One region of the Thauera sedimentorum genome, then DNA from elsewhere that is predicted to be linked to it. Evidence: predicted binding sites of a transcription regulator. Region 1 holds the regulator's gene; each other region holds the start of a gene.
What was found. The regulator sigma-54, encoded in region 1, starts transcription at its own class of promoters, with help from an activator protein. The targets are predictions, from matches to a motif close to TGGCACGCTTNCTGCTNA.
Positions count from the first base shown of each region.

Region 2: the regulator sigma-54 is predicted to act here: its motif matches at 2,671-2,688, upstream of glnK (P-II family nitrogen regulator).
Region 3: the regulator sigma-54 is predicted to act here: its motif matches at 2,137-2,154, upstream of IAI53_RS04905 (ammonium transporter).
Region 4: the regulator sigma-54 is predicted to act here: its motif matches at 1,585-1,602, upstream of exaC (acetaldehyde dehydrogenase ExaC).

Region 1 is NZ_JACTAH010000002.1:809,236-814,334, reverse strand. It holds gene recA (recombinase RecA) at 1-670, shown strand, start outside; gene recX (recombination regulator RecX) at 680-1,135, shown strand; gene lptB (LPS export ABC transporter ATP-binding protein) at 1,116-1,838, shown strand; gene IAI53_RS13535 (RNA polymerase factor sigma-54) at 1,856-3,313, shown strand; gene hpf (ribosome hibernation-promoting factor, HPF/YfiA family) at 3,334-3,657, shown strand; gene ptsN (PTS IIA-like nitrogen regulatory protein PtsN) at 3,791-4,276, shown strand; gene hprK (HPr(Ser) kinase/phosphatase) at 4,245-5,099, shown strand, end outside.
Region 2 is NZ_JACTAH010000002.1:577,539-582,637, forward strand. It holds gene IAI53_RS12510 (SDR family NAD(P)-dependent oxidoreductase) at 1-489, opposite strand, end outside; gene IAI53_RS12515 (YifB family Mg chelatase-like AAA ATPase) at 618-2,117, opposite strand; gene IAI53_RS12520 (accessory factor UbiK family protein) at 2,212-2,466, opposite strand; gene glnK (P-II family nitrogen regulator) at 2,772-3,110, shown strand; gene IAI53_RS12530 (ammonium transporter) at 3,124-4,473, shown strand; gene IAI53_RS12535 (TorF family putative porin) at 4,760-5,099, shown strand, end outside.
Region 3 is NZ_JACTAH010000001.1:1,081,035-1,086,133, forward strand. It holds gene IAI53_RS04895 (PepSY domain-containing protein) at 1-145, opposite strand, end outside; gene IAI53_RS04900 (flavodoxin family protein) at 346-837, shown strand; gene IAI53_RS04905 (ammonium transporter) at 904-2,106, opposite strand; gene IAI53_RS04910 (DODA-type extradiol aromatic ring-opening family dioxygenase) at 2,453-3,256, opposite strand; gene IAI53_RS04915 (LysR family transcriptional regulator) at 3,374-4,273, shown strand; gene IAI53_RS04920 (class I adenylate-forming enzyme family protein) at 4,504-5,099, shown strand, end outside.
Region 4 is NZ_JACTAH010000001.1:1,560,305-1,565,403, reverse strand. It holds gene IAI53_RS07050 (sigma-54-dependent Fis family transcriptional regulator) at 1-1,305, opposite strand, end outside; gene exaC (acetaldehyde dehydrogenase ExaC) at 1,655-3,175, shown strand; gene IAI53_RS07040 (DUF779 domain-containing protein) at 3,335-3,703, shown strand; gene IAI53_RS07035 (cytochrome b) at 3,856-4,440, opposite strand; gene IAI53_RS07030 (substrate-binding periplasmic protein) at 4,605-5,099, opposite strand, start outside.

The sequences.
Region 1 (5,099 bases):
CGAGCAGGCGCTGGAGATCGCCGACATGCTGGTGCGCTCCGGCGGGGTGGACATCGTGGTCATCGACTCGGTCGCCGCGCTCACCCCCAAGGCCGAAATCGAAGGCGAGATGGGCGACCAGCTGCCCGGCCTGCAGGCCCGCCTGATGTCGCAGGCGCTGCGCAAGCTCACCGCCAACATCAAGCGCACCAACACCCTGGTGATCTTCATCAACCAGATCCGCATGAAGATCGGCGTGATGTTCGGCAACCCCGAGACCACCACCGGCGGCAACGCGCTGAAGTTCTACTCCAGCGTGCGCATGGACATCCGCCGCACCGGCACCATCAAGCGCGGCGAAGAGGTGGTCGGCTCCGAGACCAAGGTCAAGGTGGTCAAGAACAAGGTCGCCCCGCCGTTCAAGGAAGCGCGCTTCGACATCCTCTACGGCGAGGGCGTCTCCCGCGAGGGCGAGATCATCGACCTCGGCGTGGACAACAAGATCGTCGACAAGTCGGGCGCCTGGTACGCCTACAACGGCGACAAGATCGGCCAGGGCAAGGACAATGTGCGCGAGTTCCTGCGCGCCAACCCGGCGCTGGCGCGCGAGATCGAGAACAAGGTGCGCGTCGCCCTGGGCCTGAAGGAGCTGCCCGCGCTGGGTGGCGAACCGGCTGCTGCCGCGGCCTGATCTGCGATCATGGCGGAAGCGGGCCTGCGCGAGCGCGCACTGCGCTACCTGGCCCAGCGCGAGTACTCGCGCGCCGAGCTGGCACGCAAGCTCGCCGGCCACGGCAGCGCGCCGGAGATCGACGCGGTGCTCGACCGCCTGACGGAGCTGGAACTGCTCTCCGATGCACGCTTCGCCGCGGCCTGGGTGCGCAGCAAGGCAGGGCGTTTCGGCGCCGCGCGGCTGCGCCACGATCTGGCCAGCCGCGGCGTGGCCGCCGAGTTGATCGAGGCGGCGCTGGAGGGCGAGGCTGGGGACGAGGAGCTCGACCGCGCGCGTCGCGTGTGGCGGGCGAAGTTCGGCCAGGCGCCGGCCGATGCGCGCGAATGGGCGCGCCAGGCGCGCTTCCTGCAAGGTCGCGGCTTTGCCGCCGCGGTAATCCGCAAGCTGTTGAAAGAGACCCCGGATGAGTCTGCTGAAGGTTGAAGGACTGCAGAAACGCTACAAGGCACGCACCGTCGTGCACGACGTCGGCTTCACGGTCGACGGCGGCGAGGTCGTCGGCCTGCTGGGGCCCAACGGCGCGGGCAAGACCACCTGTTTCTACATGATCGTCGGCCTGGTACGCGCCGATGGCGGCGAGATCACCCTCGACGACGCCCGCCTGACCCACCTGCCGATCCACGAGCGAGCGCGCCGCGGCTTGTCCTACCTGCCGCAGGAGATGAGCGTGTTCCGCAAGCTCACCGTGGAGGAGAACATCCGCGCGGTGCTGGAACTGCAGAAGCTCGACCGCGACGCCATCGACCAGCGCCTGGAAACCCTGCTCGACGAACTGAACATTGCCCACCTGCGCGACAGCATGGCGGTGTCGCTTTCCGGCGGCGAACGCCGGCGCTGCGAGATCGCCCGCGCACTGGCCACCGACCCGCGGCTGATCCTGCTCGACGAGCCCTTCGCCGGCGTGGACCCGATTGCGGTGCTCGACATCCAGAAGATCATCCGCTTCCTCAAGCAGCGCGGCATCGGCGTGCTGATCACCGATCACAACGTGCGCGAGACGCTGGGCATCTGCGACCGCGCCTACATCATCAGCGAAGGCCGGGTGCTCGCCAGCGGCCAGCCCGACCAGATCGTGCGCGACGAGCGCGTGCGCCAGGTCTATCTCGGCGAACACTTCCGCCTCTGAGCGCCAGCGACACCAGCATGAAACCGACCCTCCAGCTCAAGCTCTCGCAGCACCTCACGCTCACCCCGCAACTGCAGCAGTCGATCAAGCTGCTGCAGCTGTCCACCATCGAGCTGAACCAGGAGATCGAGCGCTTCCTGCTGGAGAACCCCATGCTCGAGCGCGAGGACGGCGACGGCAGCGAGTTCGGCGCCGCGCAGCCGATCGGCAGCGCGCCGGCCAGCAGCACCGCCGAAGCGCCGGCTGCGGCCGAGGGCGGCGAAGGCGGGCGCGAGGAGGCGCCCGAGCACGATGCCGCGAGCTATGACGAGGCCGGTGAATGGCTGAGCGCCGCGGGCAGCGGCAGCACCCGCCGCGACGATGACGACGACGTCGATTTCCAGGAGTTCCAGGCCGCCGAAACCTCGCTGCGCGACCACCTCGACCAGCAGGTCGCGCTCTCCCCGCTGACCGACCGCGACCGCGCCCTGGTGCGCTTCATCATCGAGGCGCTCGACGACGACGGCTATCTGCACCAGTCGCTGGAAGAACTGCTGCCGCTGCTGCCGGAGGAGCTCGACCTCGATCTGGACGACCTGAGCATCGCGCTGCGCCATGTGCAGAACCTGGAGCCTGCCGGCATCGGCGCGCGCACCCCGCAGGAATGCCTGAGCCTGCAGCTGCGCGCCACGCCCGCGGACACCACGCGCGACCTGGCGCTGCGCATCGTCGACCACCACCTGGAACTGCTCGCCGAGCGCAATTTCGTCAAGCTCAAGCGCCTGCTGTCCTGCGACGACGACGCGCTGCGCGCGGCCCATGCGCTGATCTGCAGTCTGGACCCGCACCCGGGCTCGCGCTACGCCGCGCAGGAAACCCGCTACGTGATCCCCGACGTGGTGGTGCGCAAGCTGCGCGGCCACTGGACCGTGAGCCTCAACCCCGAGGCCATGCCCAAGCTGCGCATCAACGCGCTGTACGCGCAGATCCTGCAGCAGAACCGCGGCAACGGCGGCGGCCTGACCGGGCAGCTGCAGGAGGCGCGCTGGCTGATCAAGAACGTGCAGCAGCGCTTCGACACCATCCTGCGCGTCTCCCAGGCCATCGTTGACCAGCAGCGACAGTTCTTCGATCATGGGGAGGTGGCGATGCGCCCGCTCACGCTGCGCGAGATCGCGGACCAGTTGGAACTGCACGAATCCACCGTGTCGCGGGTCACCACCCAGAAATTCATGGCCACGCCCAGGGGGGTGTTCGAGCTCAAGTATTTTTTCGGCAGTCACGTCGCCACCGATACCGGTGGGGCGGCATCCTCCACTGCGATTCGCGCGCTGATTCGCCAGCTGGTGGATGCCGAAGACAGAAAGAAGCCCCTGTCCGACGCCAAGATTGCCGATCTGTTGGGCCAGCAGGGTATCGTCGTCGCGCGGCGCACCATCGCCAAATACCGCGAATCGCTCAATATCCCGCCGGTCAGTATGCGCAAGACGATCTGATCTGAAAAAGAGGAGTCATCATGAATCTCACCATCACCGGGCATCATGTCGAAGTCACCCCGGCCATCCGCGACTACGTGAGCTCGAAGCTGGACCGCGTCATTCGCCACTTCGACAACGTCACCAGCGTCGGAGTGATCCTGTCGGTGGAAAAGCTCGACCAGAAGGCGGAAGTCACCCTGCACACGCGCGGCAAGGACATCTTCGTCGAAGCCCACGATGGCGACATGTATGCCGCGATCGACGCGATGACCGACAAGCTCGACCGCCAGGTCCAGAAGCACAAGCAGAAGGTCCAGGAGCACAATCACGAAGCGCTGAAGCACCAGAACAGCGAGCTGTGATCCCTTCACTACTTCTTTCGGCCTAGGGTGTGGGTATAATTCGCGCGTTTTCCGAACCGCGTCGCCAACCGACACCCGACCGCCCCCGCCCGCGCGGCACCCTGCGGTCCTGTGCCGCGCGGGGCTTGACCCAATGAGCCTGATCGCCCAACTCCTCCCCCTGTCCAACGTGGTCATCGACCTCGACGCGAGCAGCAAGAAGCGCGTGTTCGAGCAAGCCGGGCTGCTGTTCGAGAACCATCAGGGCATCGCGCGCAGCGTGGTGTTCGACAGTCTGTTCTCCCGCGAACGCCTCGGTTCGACCGGGCTGGGGCAGGGCATCGCCATTCCTCACGGCCGCATCAAGGGCCTGCAGGAAGCGGCCGGCGCCTTCTTCCGGCTCGCCACCCCGGTACAGTTCGACGCCCCCGACGGCCGCCCGGTGAACCTGCTGTTCATCCTGCTGGTCCCGGAGCAAGCCAACGAGACCCATCTGCAACTGCTCTCCGAACTGGCCCAGATGTTCAGCGACCGCGCCTTCCGCGAGGAACTGCAGAACGCACCCGACCCGGCCACCATCCATGCCCTGTTCGCCAGCTGGGGACCCCATGCGACAGACGAGCGTCGCGCGGCTGTATGAGTCGCTGCGCCAACGCCTCGCGCTGACCCACGTCTGCGGCGCGCTGGACACCGCGATCGCCGTTTCCGAAGAGCGCATCTGGCCCGCCGACCTGGTCGGCCACCTCAACCTCATCCACCCGCAGCGCCTGCAGATCCTGGGGGCCGCGGAGCTCGCCTGGGCGCGCCGCCAGTCGCGCGAGAAGATCGCCCATCACCTCAACGAGATCCTCGCCGCCCGCCCGCCCGCGATCGTGGTGGCCGACGGCTGCGAGATTCCCGGCCTGCTCCACGGGCTGTGCGAGAACATCGGCGTGGCGCTGTTCACCACGCCGCAGCCCTCGGCCGGCGTGGTCGACCAGCTCCGCCAGTACCTGTCGCGCCAGCTGGCGGAGAAGGTCTCCCTGCACGGCGTGTTCATGGACGTGCTCGGCCTGGGCGTGTTCATCACCGGCAACTCGGGGGCCGGCAAGTCTGAGCTTGCGCTGGAGCTGATCTCGCGCGGCCACGGCCTGGTGGCCGACGACATCGTCGAGTTCTCGCACATCGCTCCCACCGTGCTGGAAGGGCGCTGCCCCGAACTGCTGCAGGACTTCATCGAGGTGCGCGGGCTGGGCATCCTCAACATCCGCACCATCTTCGGCGAGACCGCCTGCCGGCGGAAGATGCGCCTGCGCCTGGTCTGCCACCTGGAACGCCGCCAGCCCGGCCAGGACGACCCTTCGCGCCTGCCCCTGCACCAGGAGGTGCAGGACGTGCTGGGCGTGCAGGTGCCGCGGGTCATCCTGCCGGTGGCCGCCGGGCGCAACCTCGCGGTGCTGCTCGAGGCCGCGGTGCGTTCCACC
Region 2 (5,099 bases), 230 kb from region 1:
GAACTTGGCGACCGCGAAGCCGTGGAAACCCGCGCCGCCGCGCAGGCTGGCGGTGGCGCCGGTGAACAGGATGGTGCCGCCGGGGCCGCCACGGCCGATGCGCTGCATCATCGCGCGCGCGGCGGCGCGTCCCACCAGGAAGCCGCCCAGGCAGCCGGTGCGCCAGGCCTGTTCGAACTCCGCGGCCTCGGTTTCCAGGATGCTGCGATGGAGGATGCTGCCGGCGTTGTACACCACCAGGTCCGGCTCGCCGAGCTCGCGCCCGACCTGCTCGAACAGCCTGGCGACCGCGCCTTCGTCGGTGGCATCGCACTCGTAGGCCCGTGCCGCGTGGTTGATGCCGGAGCATTCGGCGGCCAGCGCGTCGAGGCGGCCGGCATGGCGGCGCGCCATCGCCACATGCATCGAGGCCTTGCCGAAGCGCTGCGCCAGCGCACAGCCCAGACCCGGCCCTGCGCCGACGATGACTGCCACCTGTTTCCGTTCCATGAGCGCCTCCGTTTGTCGATCTCCGGTCTGCGGGCCTGCCGCCTTCATCTTCCCGGCTCCGCACTGAAAGCGTAGTCCACCGTGCCGGCGCCGCCATCGGCCCGCGCAGCAGATTCGCTCACACGTTTTCAGGCTTCGTCGAAGCCCCGGCGATACTGGACGGCCTCGGCCATGTGGGCGGCGTCGATGCGGGTCGCGCCGGCCAGGTCCGCCACGGTGCGGGCCACCCGCAGGATGCGGTGGTAGGCCCGCGCCGACAGCCGCAGGCGCGCGATGGCCTGGCGCAGCAAGGCCGCGGCCGCATCGTCGGGACGGCAGTGCGCTTCGACCTGGGCCTCGTCGAGCAGGCTGTTGGGCACGCCCTGGCGCTTGTGCTGCAGCGCCTGGGCGCGGGCCACGCGCTCGCGCACCGCGGCGCTCGCCTCGCCGGCCGGGCGTGCCATCAGCACGTCCTGGTCGAGCACCGGCACCTCCACGCGCAGGTCGATGCGGTCGAGCAAGGGGCCGGAGAGGCGCGCCCGGTAGCGCGCCACCTGGTCCGGCGTGCAGGTGCAGCGCCGCACCGGGTGTCCGGCATAGCCGCAGGGGCAGGGGTTCATCGTCGCCACCAGCTGGAAGTGCGCCGGAAACACCACCCGCCGGCGGGCGCGCGAGACGGTGACGATGCCGGTCTCCAGCGGCTCGCGCAGCGCTTCCAGCGCGCGGCGGTCGAACTCCGGCAGTTCGTCGAGGAAGAGCACGCCGTTGTGAGCCAGCGAGATCTCGCCGGGACGCGGGTTGCTGCCGCCGCCGACCAGAGCGGCGACCGAGGCGGAATGGTGAGGGCTGCGCATCGGCCGCTGGCGCCAGGTGGCCGGATCGAAGCCGCGGTCCAGCGACTGCAGCGCGGCGCAGGCCAGCGCCTGGTGCTCGTCGAGCTCCGGCAGCAGACCGGGCAGGCGGCGGGCGAGCATGGACTTGCCGGTGCCGGGCGGGCCGTACATCAGCAGCGAATGCTGACCGGCAGCGGCCACCTCGAGCGCGCGGCGCGCCTCGTGCTGCCCCTTGACCTCGGCAAGATCCGGTCCGGCGACCTGCGCCAGCGGCGGCAGCTCGGCATGATGGGGCGACAGCGCCTGGTGGCCGTTGAGATGGGCGCAGACTTCGAGCAGGCTGGCGGCGGGCAGCACCGTGGTGTGGCGGGCCAGCGCGGCCTCGGCGGCGTTGGCGGCCGGCACCACCAGCGCCCGTCCGGCTTCGCCTGCCCGCAGGGCGGCGGCCAGCGCGCCGCGCACCGGGCGCAACTCGCCGCTGAGCGACAGCTCGCCGACGAACTCGTGATGTGCGAGCGCCGCGCCATCGACCTGGCGCGAGGCGGCGAGGATGCCGAGGGCGATCGGCAGGTCGAAGCGCCCGCCCTCCTTGGGCAGGTCGGCCGGGGCGAGATTGACGGTGATGCGCCGCTGCGGGTACTCGAACTGCGAGGTGGCGACCGCGGCCCGGACCCGCTCGCGCGCTTCGCGCACCTCCGCATCGGGCAGGCCGACCAGCGAGAAACCCGGCAGGCCGTTGGCCAGATGCGCCTCGACGGTCACCGCGGGCGCGCTCATGCCGTCCAGGGCGCGCGCGTGTACCAAGGCTAGCGACATGCCGGACTCCGTATCGACGAAGTCCGGGAGTCTAACCCAAAGGCATCAAAAAATGACTATGACATTCAGCGCGCAAAGCGCCGTGGCGCGGGGTTCAGCCCTGCTTGTCGCGCCCTTCGAGGCCGGCCTCGAGTTCCGCGACCCGCGCTTCCAGCTCGGCCAGGCGGCGACGGGTCTGGGCAAGCACCTCGCGCTGCACGTCGAATTCCTCGCGGGTGACCAGGTCGAGCTTGCCGAAGGCGCTGCCGAGCAGGGCACGCACGTTCTTCTCGATGTCTCGCGCAGGACTCGCGGCGGCGATCTCGGAGAGCTTGGCGCCGATTTCGTCGAGGATGCGGGGAGTGCTCATGGCCGTATTCGCTGGCAGATGGAGAATGGGGCGGAAGTTTAGCACGCGCGCCCGGCGGCACCGGGAGCGGCGCTCACAGCTTGTAACAGGTTCCGCACCGTTGTGGTGCATCTGCACCCGATTGGGCTGGCAATTGCCTCGCTGCAATGCAGCAAACATCTGCTGGATCACCTAAGTCTCTGTTTTACTGCTTCTTTGATCTTCTGGCACGGAATCCGCTACGGGGCCTTCGTCGTGACTCGAAACCGGGAGACCCCCATGTGCAAGAACGTCACCCTGCCGGCGGCAGGCAACAGGAGAAGCTCATGAAATTCATCACTGCGATCATCAAGCCCTTCAAGCTCGACGAGGTGCGCGAGGCGCTCTCGGCCATCGGCGTGCAGGGCATCACCGTCACCGAGGTCAAGGGCTTCGGCCGCCAGAAAGGCCACACCGAGCTCTACCGCGGCGCCGAGTACGTCGTCGACTTCCTGCCCAAGGTCAAGATCGAAGCCGCCATCCGCGCCGACATCCTCGACCAGGCCATCGAAGCCATCGAGAAGGCCGCATCCACCGGAAAGATAGGCGACGGAAAGATCTTCGTCTTCGACCTCGAGCAAGCCATCCGCATCCGCACCGGCGAAACCGGTACCGACGCGCTGTAAGGGAGCACAGTCCATGAAAAAGATCCTGACCCCCCTGCTGGCCCTGGCCGGCGCAGGCCTGGCCGGCCCGGCCCTGGCCGAAGAGGCCAACGTGCTGAACCACGTGTTCGAGCTGCAGTACGCCATGGACACCTTCTACTTCCTGGTGTGCGGCGCGCTGGTGATGTGGATGGCGGCCGGCTTCGCGATGCTGGAAGCCGGTCTGGTGCGCTCCAAGAACACCGTGGAGATCCTCACCAAGAACGTGGCGCTGTTCGCCGTGTCCTGCATCATGTACCTGGTGTGCGGCTACGCCATCATGTACGGCGGCGACATCTTCCTGTCGGGCATCGCCGGCGGCGACTCGCTGGTCGATGAGGCCTTCGCCTCCTTCGCCGAGCGCGAAGGCGACTTCGGCGGCGATTCGGTGTATTCCGGCGCCTCGGACTTCTTCTTCCAGGTGGTGTTCGTCGCCACCGCCATGTCCATCGTCTCCGGCGCGGTGGCCGAGCGCATGAAGCTGTGGGCCTTCCTGCTGTTCGCGGTGGTCATGACCGGCTTCATCTACCCGATGGAAGGCAGCTGGACCTGGAACGGCGACGACGTGTTCGGCATGTACAACCTGGGCGACCTGGGCTTCTCCGACTTCGCCGGCTCCGGCATCGTGCATATGGCCGGTGCGGCTGCTGCGCTGGCCGGTGTGCTGCTGCTCGGCGCCCGTAAGGGCAAGTACGGCCCCAACGGCGAGGTGCGTGCCATCCCCGGCGCCAACCTGCCGCTGGCCACCCTGGGCACCTTCATCCTGTGGATGGGCTGGTTCGGCTTCAACGGCGGCTCGGTGCTGAAGCTGGGCGACATCGCCAGCGCCAACTCGGTGGCCATGGTGTTCCTCAACACCAACACCGCCGCAGCCGGTGGCGCGATCGCCGCGCTGATCGTCTCCAAGCTGATGTTCGGCAAGGCCGACTTGACCATGCTACTCAACGGCGCGCTGGCCGGCCTGGTGGCGATCACCGCCGAGCCCTCCACCCCGACCCCGCTGCTCGCCACCCTGTTCGGTGCCGCCGGCGGCGTGCTGGTGGTGCTGTCCATCACTTTCCTCGACAAGCTGAAGATCGACGATCCGGTCGGCGCCATCTCGGTGCACGGTACCTGCGGCCTGCTCGGCCTGCTGCTGGTCCCGGTGACCAACGGCGACGTCAGCTTCAGCGGCCAGCTGATCGGCGCGGCAACCATCTTCGTGTGGGTGTTCGGCTGCAGCCTGGTGGTCTGGGGCGTGCTCAAGGCCATCATGGGCATCCGCGTGACCGAGGAAGAAGAGTATGAAGGCACCGACCTGACCGAGTGCGGCCAGGAAGCCTATCCGGAGTTCGTCACCAAGTAAGACCGACGGCGGATCTCCGACCCGCGCAGGGGGTGCTTCGGCACCCCCTGTTTCGTTCTGCCGGCGTGCATGCGCAGCCCTTTTGGTGCCGCCCCCAGGGTGCATCGCACCAAGCGGGTGCATCGCAACCGGCGCCTGCGGATTCGCCGGCTTGCAGCATGCCTCCAACGGCGCGTGAAACTCCTTCATCTACTTGTAACGTAAGCGTTTTTCGCCTTCCAGGAGAAGCTGGCACGGCGCATGCATATGTTGCGGTGCCAAAACCGCTTTTCCCAAGGAGAAAACCATGCAGAAACGTATCATCGCCTCCGCCCTGGCCGCTGCCCTGCTCGGCTCCGGTGCCGCCTTCGCCGAAGACAGCCCGTTCTCCGCGAACGTGAGCATCGTCTCCGACTACGCCTACCGCGGCATCAGCCAGACCGACCAGCGTCCGGCGCTGCAGGGCGGCTTCGACTACGCCCACGACAGCGGCTTCTACGTCGGCGTCTGGGGCTCCAACGTGTCCTGGCTGAGCGACGCCGAGAAGGGCACCGGGGTCAGTTCCAGCAGCAGCCTCGAGATCGACGTGTATGCCGGCTACGCGGCCGAGCTGGGCCCGATCGGCCTCGACGTCGGCCTGCTGCAGT
Region 3 (5,099 bases), on a different contig from region 1:
CCTGCACCTCCTGCAGGCTCATCCAGCCGGCCTGGGTCGTGGTCGTTGCCGCCGAACTCTGGGCGAAGGCAGGAAGCACGCTGGCGCCAGCGGCGATGATGCCGCCCGAAACGAGCAAGGTGGCGATAAGGGTAGTGGCACGCATGATGGCATCTCCTTTGAGTCGGGTTGGCGGATTCGCTGCAACCGCAGGGCCATACTGCGAGCCGCCGCCTGAACGAGGACTGAAGGGGATGTTCACGAAGCGTTCACCGCGCGGGCGAGGGGCGTTCGCTGGCCCGGCGGATTGACGCGACCGGCGCGGCGCGGCATGGTGGGGCATCGCCCACCGGCAAGGCGCTGCACATGAAAACCCTGCTCATCGTCTATCACAGCATGACCGGCGGCACGCTGCAGATGGCGCAGGCCGCGGCGCAGGGTGCCGAGGCCGAGGATGCGGTGACGGTGCGCCTGCTGCATGCCGGCGAGGCAGGGGGAGAGGACGTGCTCGCCGCGGACGGCTACCTCTTCGCCACCCCCGAGAACCTCGCCGCCATCTCGGGACAGCTCAAGGATTTCTTCGACCGCAGCTATTACCCGGTGCTCGACCGCATCAATGGCCGGCCCTACGGCGTGCTGGTGTGTGCCGGCAGTGACGGCAGCAATGCCGCCCGCCAGATCGAACGCATCGCCACCGGCTGGCGGCTGCGGCAGGTGGCGCCGCCGCTGATCGTGTGCACCCGCGCGCAGACGCCGGAAGAGATCCTGCGCCCCAAGCAGATCGGCGCCACCGACCGCGAGCGCTGCGAGGAACTCGGTGCGGCGCTGGCAAGCGGGCTGGCGATGGGCGTGTTCTGACGCGCATAACGCGGAACGGCGCACCGCCGGGGTGCGCCGTCCGTGCAATTTCCTGACGGGGCTGCCTTACCAGTTCGGATCGCGCTCCGGCGTGGAGGTGATGCGGTGGATGGACAGGTCCGCGCCCTGGTATTCCTGTTCCTGGTCCAGCCGCAGCCCGCTGATCGCGCGGATGGTGCCGTACACCACGAAGCCGCCGATCAGCGCCACGGCGATGCCCATCAGCGTCATCAGCAGCTGCGGCATGAAGGCCACGCCGCCCAGGCCGCCGAGCGCGGTGCTGCCGAAGATGCCGGCGGCGATGCCGCCCCAGGCGCCGCACAGGCCGTGCAAGGGCCACACGCCGAGCACGTCGTCGATCTTCCAGCGGTTCTGGGTAAGGGTGAACAGCTGCACGAAGAGCACGCCGGCCACCGCACCGACCACCAGCGCACCGACCGGGTGCATCAGGTCGGAGCCGGCGCATACCGCCACCAGACCGGCGAGCGGGCCGTTATGCACGAAGCCCGGGTCGTTCTTGCCGACCACCAGCGCGGCCAGCGTGCCGCCGACCATGGCCATCAGCGAATTCACCGCCACCAGGCCGGAGATGTTCTCCAGGGTCTGTGCGCTCATCACGTTGAAGCCGAACCAGCCCACGGTGAGGATCCAGGCGCCCAGCGCGAGAAAGGGGATCGAGGAGGGCGGATGCGCGGCGATGGCGCCATTCTTGGAATAGCGCCCGTGGCGCGGTCCGAGCAGCAGCACCGCGGGCAGCGCCAGCCAGCCGCCCATCGCATGCACCACCACCGAGCCGGCGAAGTCGTGGAAGGGCACGCCGTAGGTGGCCTCCAGCCAGGCCTGGATGCCCAGGCCGCCGTTCCAGGCGATGCCCTCGAAGAAGGGGTATACCAGGCCGACGATCAGGAAGGTCGCGGCCAGTTGCGGGTTGAACCTGGCGCGCTCGGCGATGCCGCCCGAGATGATCGCCGGAATGGCCGCGGCAAAGGTGAGCAGGAAGAAGAACTTGGTCAGCTCGTAGCCGTTTTTCGCCATCAGCGATTCCGCGCCCGAGAGGAAACTCACCCCGTAGGCCACGCCGTAACCGATGAAGAAATAGGCGATGGTCGACATGGCGAAATCGCACAGGATCTTCACCAGCGCATTGACCTGGTTTTTCTTGCGCACCGTGCCCACTTCGAGAAAGGCGAAACCCGCATGCATGGCGAGCACCATGATGGCGCCGAGCAGGATGAACAACACGTCGCTACCGGACTTGAACGCTTCCATCACACCTCCTGAGCAAAAGACCGGGTGGAGAAAGCAAGCACCGTTCCAGTGCGCGGATGGGCGTCAAATCAATGGTTTGGCACAAATGCTGGGAGCGGCAACGCACCGTGCAGGTGCAATGCACCGCAACGATGCCCGTACGTGGTGCGCTGCGCCCCGCAATGGTTCGCGGCGCATGCGTTCCAGTCCAGAACCGTGCGCGGGTGGGGTGGGGACGGTGAATCGCGGGCAAGCCCGCTCCTACCGCGCTGTCGGTGGCCGCGGTCGATTGTTCGCCTGTAGGAGCGGCCTTGGCCGCGATGCGGCGGCGGTTTCGCAAAGGCCGCAATCGCAGGCAAGCCCGCTCCTACCCGACCGATGCGCCCTGCAGGTCCGTGCCGAACAGGTAGGACTCCATCGACAGCACGCCATGCACGATGCCGCCGGCCAGCACGGTGACCGGCAGGGGGGGACGGGCCGCTCCCCAGGCCACCAGCAGGGGCAGGAAGTGCTCCGCCGTGGGGTGGGCACGCCGGGCATGCGGCGCGATGTCGAGGGTGGCGGCCAGGCGGTCGCCATCGCCGGCGGTGACCGCGGCGCGCACCCAGTCCTGGAACTCGCGTGCATAGGCGGCCTCCTGCGCCTCGCCCATGCGGAATTCGTAGAGGTTGTGGGTGAGGCTCCCTGAGCCGACGATCAGCACGCCTTCATCGGCCAGCGGTGCGAGCGCGGCTCCGTAGTCCCGCGCCTCCGCCGCGGTGAGCGAGGCGGGCAGGGAGACCTGGAAGACCGGAACCTCGGCCTGCGGATAGAGATGGCGCAGCGGCACCCAGGCGCCGTGGTCCAGCCCGTGCCGTGGGTCGGCCTGTGCCGCCCAGCCCGCTGCCTGCAGCAGGTCGAGGGCCCGTTCGGCCAGTTCCGGGTGGCCGGGGGCGGGGTAACTGAGTTCGTATAAGGCGGGGTCGAATCCGCCGAAGTCGTGAATGGTCTGCGGCTGCGCGGTCGTGGCGACGCGCGGCTGCGCCGTCATCCAGTGGGGCGACACCACCAGCACCGCCTCGGGGCGCGGCAGGCGGGCGGCCGCCGCCGCCAGCTGGGCGCCGGCCAGGCCGGGCTCGAGTGCGTAGGTCGGGGCGCCGTGCGAGACGAACAGGGTGGGCAGGCGGTTCATGGGGCGGGCTCCTTGTGTCCGGTCGTGCCGCTGCGGGCGGTGAGGGACACTATAGGAAGTGAGGTGTCAGAGATAAACTCGTAAAAATCTCATTCACTGTTTCGCTGAGCGATACAAATGAACAAGCTCCTCGAGATGCGCAGCTTCGTCACGGTGGTCGACGCCGGCAGTTTCGTCGGCGCCGCCGAGGCGCTGGGCCTGTCCAAGCCCGCGGTGTCCCGCCATGTCGCCGAACTGGAGGCGCGGCTCGGGGTGCGCCTGCTGCACCGGACCACGCGCAAGCTGTCGCTGACCGCCGAGGGCGAGATCTTCGACGCCCGCTGCCGGGAACTGCTGGCCGGCGTGGATGAAGCCGAGGCCGAGATCACCGCACGTGCGGGTGAGGCGGTGGGCGTGCTGAAGATCAACGCCCCGGTCACCTTCGGTGTCCGCCACCTGGCCCCGCTGTGGGGCGGCTTCATCGCGCGCCATCCGCGGGTGTCGCTGGACGTGAGCCTGTCGGACCGGGTGGTGGACCTGGTGGAAGAGGGCTATGACCTGGCGATACGCATCGCCAGCCTGCCGCCTTCCAGCCTGATCGGCCGCCAGCTCGCGCGTACCCGCGTGATCCTCTGCGCCTCGCCGGCCTATCTGCGCGAGGCCGGCACGCCGGTCCATCCGTCCGAACTGGCGCGGCATCGCGTGCTTGCCTACAGCTACTGGGCCCTGGGCGATGAGTGGCGTTTCGACGGCCCCGAGGGCGAACTGCGGGTGCACACCCGGCCCTGTCTGCGCAGCAACAACGGCGATACCTGCCTGGCCGGCGCGCTCGCCGGGCAGGGGCTGATCCTGCAGCCCAGCTTCCTGGTGCACGAGGCCTTGCGCGACGGCTCCCTGGTGGAGGTGCTGCCGCAGTATCGCGCCATCGAGCTGGGCATCCACGCGCTGTATCCGACGCGCAGGTTCGTCGCGCCCAAGGTCCGCCTGATGATCGACTACCTGGTCGAAGCCTTCCGTCAGCCGCCCTGGCAGGACTGAGCGGGTTCAGCGCACGCCGGCAAGTCTCGGGATCGTCTCGCCGGCGAGCGGGGTGTCCTCGTGCATGCAGGTGCGTGGCCGGTACGGGGAAGCCCTTACGTAGTCCTACGCTAGGGTAGCCCTGCGACTGTGCTCGCGTCGCCGGCGTTCTTAGAATGTCGCCCTCGCAGACAACAATCGAGGAGACCTGCGATGGGTGCCTGCATCGTCAGCTTCCCGGAGTGTGTCCGATGAACATTGCCGAGTTCCTGGCCCGTACTGCGCGTGTTTCCCCCGAGCGCCCGGCCTTGTTCCATGGCGAAACATGCCTGTGCGACTACCGTGAATTCGCCTCCCGCGCGGCGCGCATCGCCGGCGCGCTGACCCGTCGCCACGGCCTGGCCGAAGGCGAGCGGGTGGTGGTGTTCATGGGCAACTGTGCGGAATACCTCGAAGTGCTCTATGGCATCTGGTGGGCCGGGCTGGTGGCGGTACCGGTGAATGCCAAGCTGCATCCGCGCGAAGTGGCGTGGATCGTCGAGGACGCGCAGGCTGCGGCGATCTTCCTGTGCCCCGAGCGCGCGCCGGGCATGCTGGCGCTGCTGCCGGATCTGCCGGGCGTGCGCCAGACCTTCACCGCGGGGTCGTCCGCCTACACCGGTCTGCTCGCCAGCGAGCCGCTGCCGCTGTGCCATCGTGCGCCGGACGACCTCGCCTGGCTGTTCTACACCTCCGGCACCACCGGGCGGCCCAAGGGCGTGATGCTGACGCATCGCAACCTCGCCAACATGGTGGCCTGCTACTTCATGGATGTGGACGAAGTCAGCCCGGACGACGCCATCGTCTA
Region 4 (5,099 bases), on a different contig from region 1:
TTGCCGCGCCTCCAGATCGTGCACCGGCGTGGTGGTGGTGGCCACCAGGCGCGCGCCGTCGGTGTCGGCGCTACGCCGGACCAGCATGGCCTGCAGGGCGACGGGCAGGGCGCCGATCTCCTTCAGCAGCAAGGTGCCGCCCGCGGCCTGGGCGATGGCGGCCGTCGCCTCCCGCCTGCCTGCCTCGCCGGTGGCCAGCGTGGGGCAGTCGAGGGTGACCAGCGGCACATCGGCGCCGTCGTGATCGTGGTGAACGGCGCGCGCGAGATGGGTCTTGCCGCTCCCGGTTTCGCCTTCGATGAGCAGCGGCGTGCGCTCGCGGGCGGTGCCTGCGACATGGTCGAGCACAGCTGCCAGCCGGGCGTCGCCCAGGCGCATCGCGTCGAGCTGCGACAGTCGCGCGCTGTCCTTGACGATGGGGCGGCTCGCCATGCGCGGGCGGCGCTGGGCCAGGGTGGCGCGCGAAACATAGGTGTGGCCGCGCAGGCTGCGCAGCGGAAACGGGGTGTTCTGCTGCAGCGCCGCCCAGCCCACCAGCCCCGGCCACGGCGTGGCGAAGCAGTCGTCACTGAAGGCCACCGGATGGGCGGGGTCCAGTGCCAGCAGGCTGCGCGCGGCGCGGTTGCTGGCGATCAGGCAGCCGTCCTCGTCGAACACCATCAGCGCCTCTAGCGGGCTGCCGAGCAGCTCCGCGCGGTGATGGAAACGCAGGATCATGAAGCCGTCGTCCAGGCTCTGGATCAGCTGGTGCTCGATGAGTTCGGCGGTGGTGCGCAGCAGGGCGTCCGCATGCGAGATGTCGGCGCGCGCGTCGGTGGACACGTCGAGGATGCCCAGCACGCCACCGCCCGGGGCGAGGATGGGGGTGGCCACGCAGTTCAGGAAGTGGTTGCGCCGCAGGAAGTGCTCCTCGCCGAGCACGGCCACCGTGCGGCCCGCTTGCAGCGCGGTGCCGATGGCGTTGGTGCCCTTCTCGGCCTCGCTCCAGCATGCGCCGGGGCCGAGCGCCACGCGCGCGGCACGGTCGAGGAAGGCGGTGTCGCCCACTGCGGACAGGATCATGCCTTCCTGGTCCGCGAGCAGCACGGTCGAGGCCGGGCTGCCGATCTGGCGGTAGAGGTTCTCCAGAACCGGACGGGAAAAGGTCAGCAGGCGGGCGTTCGCCTCCAGTCGTTCATCCAGCGCCACGCGCGCCAGGGTGGCGTCGGGCAGGGGCTGGTCGGCGGTGAGGCCGTACGCCTTGCTGCGTTCCCAGGAGGCGAGCAGCTCGCGCCCGGGGGGGTCACGGGGTAGTGCGGGGTTCATGACGAAACCGATGCATGAATCATGCCGAGGAGATCCCCGCCCGCCGGTTCCGTTGCGGGCTGCAAACGCCCGCCCGGCGCGGTGTTGCGGCCCCCTTGCGCTGCGCCTGCCGGGCCCTTGTCGTGATACGGAGCAGCGGCCGTCGGGGCAGGTGTGCAAAAACGTGACACCCCGGTTCCCGTGCGAGGCCGGCCGGCCGAGCGGCAGTGGCCGCCATGGGTGCGCAAATCATTGATGAGGAAGGATTGGTGCTTCATGGGGCGAAGCCGCTGGCGGTGCTGGCACGGCATATGCAGAAGAGGCTGCGACGCGTTTGACGTCATGATAAACCGGAACAGGAGGAGATCTCATGCTGTACGAATTGCCCGGCACTGCAGGCGCCAAGGTTCAATACAAGACCCGCTACGACAACTTCATCAACGGCAAGTTCGTCGCGCCGGTGAAAGGTCAGTATTTCGACGTAGTCACTCCGATCACCGGCAAGCCGTACACCCAGGCCGCGCGCTCGACCGAGGAAGACGTCGAGCTGGCGCTGGACGCCGCGCACGCCGCCGCCGACGGCTGGGCCAAGACGCCCGCCGCCGAGCGTGCCAACATCCTGCTCAAGATCGCCGACCGCATCGAACAGAACCTGGAGATGCTGGCCTACGCCGAGACCGTGGATAACGGCAAGGCGATCCGCGAAACCCTGAACGCCGACATCCCGCTGTCGGTGGACCACTTCCGCTACTTCGCCGGTTGCCTGCGCTCGCAGGAAGGCAGCCTGTCGGAGATCGACCACAACACCATCGCCTATCACTTCCATGAGCCGCTGGGCGTAGTCGGCCAGATCATCCCGTGGAACTTCCCCATCCTGATGGCCGCGTGGAAGCTGGCGCCGGCGCTGGGTGCGGGCAACTGCGTGGTGCTCAAGCCGGCCGAATCCACCCCGGTGAGCATCCTGGTGCTGGTCGAGCTGATCGCCGACCTGCTGCCCCCGGGCGTGCTCAACGTGGTCAACGGCTACGGCCGCGAGGCCGGCATGCCGCTGGCGACCAGCAAGCGCATCGCCAAGATCGCCTTCACCGGCTCCACCGCCACCGGCCGGGTGATCGCCCAGGCCGCAGCCAACAACCTGATTCCGGCTACCCTGGAACTCGGCGGCAAGTCGCCCAACGTGTTCTTCGAGGACATCGCCAACGCCGACGACGAGTTCTTCGACAAGGCCATCGAAGGCCTGGTGCTGTTCGCCTTCAACCAGGGCGAGGTGTGCACCTGCCCGTCGCGCGCGCTGATCCAGGAGTCGGTGTACGAGAAGTTCATGGAGCGTGCGCTGCCCCGCGTCGCGGCGATCAAGCGCGGCAGCCCGCTGGACACCGACAGCATGATGGGCGCGCAGGCCTCGCAGATGCAGATGGACAAGATCCAGACCTATCTCGCGCTGGGCAAGGAAGAGGGCGCCCAGGTGCTGATCGGTGGCGAGCGCGCGAAGATGGCCGGTGAACTGGCCGAGGGCTACTACATCGAGCCGACCCTGTTCAAGGGTCACAACAAGATGCGCATCTTCCAGGAGGAGATCTTCGGCCCGGTGCTGGCGGTGACCACCTTCAAGGACGAGGCCGAAGCGCTGGCCATTGCCAACGACACCCTGTACGGCCTGGGCGCCGGGGTGTGGACCCGCGACGGCAGTCGCGCCTACCGCATGGGCCGCGCCATCCAGGCCGGCCGGGTGTGGACCAACTGCTATCACGCCTACCCGGCGCACGCCGCCTTCGGTGGCTACAAGGAGTCGGGCATCGGCCGCGAGACGCACAAGGTCATGCTCGACCACTACCAGCAGACCAAGAACCTGCTGGTCAGCTACAGCCCGAACGCGCTCGGCTTCTTCTGAGCCGGTGACGGCAGTCCGCAGCGGACCACGGCGGCCGCTGCGGGCCACGGTTGTTCTCCCTCTCCCTCCTCGTGGGAGATTTCACGGGCGGCCTGATGGGGCCGCCCATTTTTTTTGGTTTGCGCGGCTCCGCGCCGCGCAAAGCGCAGGAGAGTTCCCATGGTCGAACGTGTCCTTGCCACGCCGGCAGCGCTGGCCCTGATCGAGCGGCTGGTCGCCAAGCACGGGCCGGTGCTGTTCATCCAGTCGGGCGGCTGCTGCGACGGCAGTGCGCCCAATTGCTTCGCGCGCGGCGAGTTCGCCGTGGCGCCGACCGACGTGTTGCTCGGCGAAATCGGCGGCAGTCCGGTCTATGTTGGGGGTTCGCACTACGACTACGTCAAGCACACCCAGCTGATCATCGATGCGCGCCCCGGCGTCGGCGACAACTTCTCGTTGGAGGGGCCGGAAGGCATGGCCTTCCATGCCAGTTCACGGCTGTTCACCGATGACGAATGGGCGGCTCTGGAAGCCGCCGGCCTCGTCTGAGGCCGGTTCGAAGGGCTGCGCAGCATGATCAGCTGCGCGATGGCGCGGAAGATGCGCGCTCCCTCTCGCCGGGGTTCCGGAAAAGACGAGGGATCACGCACCTGCTCCGGAATGGAGCAGGTGTGCCGAAACGATACAGCTGCGATGGACGCTCAGTCCGGGCGATGTCCCGGGAGCATGCGATGGAGCACCGTCCTGCCCTGCAAGGCGTGCAGCACGACCGCCGCGATGTGCGCGGCGATCAGCGCGGCAAGACTCCAGGCAAGCACGGCGTGCGCGCCGTTGAAGAATGCGTTGATGGCCTCGTCGGGCCAGCCTGCCTTGGGTATGGACAGGCCGAAGGCGCGCATCGGGTACTTGGTGAAACTGCTCGACAGGTAACCCGCCAGCGGGGTGAGCACCAGCAGCAGGCAGAGCAGGCGGTGGCCGGCGTCGGCCAGGCGGCGTTGGGTGCCATCCAGCCGCGCATCCTCCGGCGGCGGGTGCAAACGGCGCCAGGCGATGCGGGCGGCCACCAGCAGCAGGGCGAGGATGCCGAAGGACTTGTGCCAGGCGATGGCGGAGCTGCGTCCGGCACCCTTGGGCAGGTCGACCATGTACAGCCCCAAGCCGAGCAGACCCAGCACCAGGGCCGCATGCCCCCAGTGCAGGGCCATCGCGCCGCGGTCGTAGCGCGGTGGATGCCCGTCTGGCGGGTTCGCGGGAGGGTGCGGCCTGCTGTGCTGCTTGCGGGCAATGGCCGGCAAGCGTGTTCTCTCATCCACGTTGCATGCCCTTCCTGGTCGATGTCTCGGGGGGAGGCTCGACTTCGTCGCGGCTCCCCACGCTTCGTTCCGGTCCGCTGCCGATGGCGCACACCTGCTCCCTTACGGAGCAGGTGTGCCATCCTGGGACAAGGTGCTCAGTTGCTCCCCGGGACCTGGTGGGTGACGCCGTGCTGCGCGAAGATGCGGCCGAGTTCGCCGGAGCGCTGCAGTTCGGCCAGCGCCTCACCAAGGGCGGCGGCGAGGGTCTCGTGCTCGGCCTTGACCGCCATGCCGACCGACCAGCCGCGCAGGCGCATCTCCGGCATGTGAAGCGGATCGAGCGCAAAGCCGTCGGCCTTGCCGAGCGCGGCCTCCAGCTGCGCGCGCGAACCCATCACCGCGGCCATCTCGCCCTGTCGCATGGCCTGCACCGCCTGTTCGGTGCTGCGGAAATGGACCACGTTGTTGCGCAAGCGGCCGCCCAGCACGTGCAGCAGGAAGTCGCTCGCGTGGGTGTCCAGCTCCGCACCGATCTTCTCGCTGGTGAACACTTCCAGGCCGGACGCGGAGCCCGCGGGCTCGGGCAGGCGCGCGGTGTCGCGCGCCAAGGCCATGGTTTCCAGGTGGTAGGGGCCGAAGATCTTCACCTT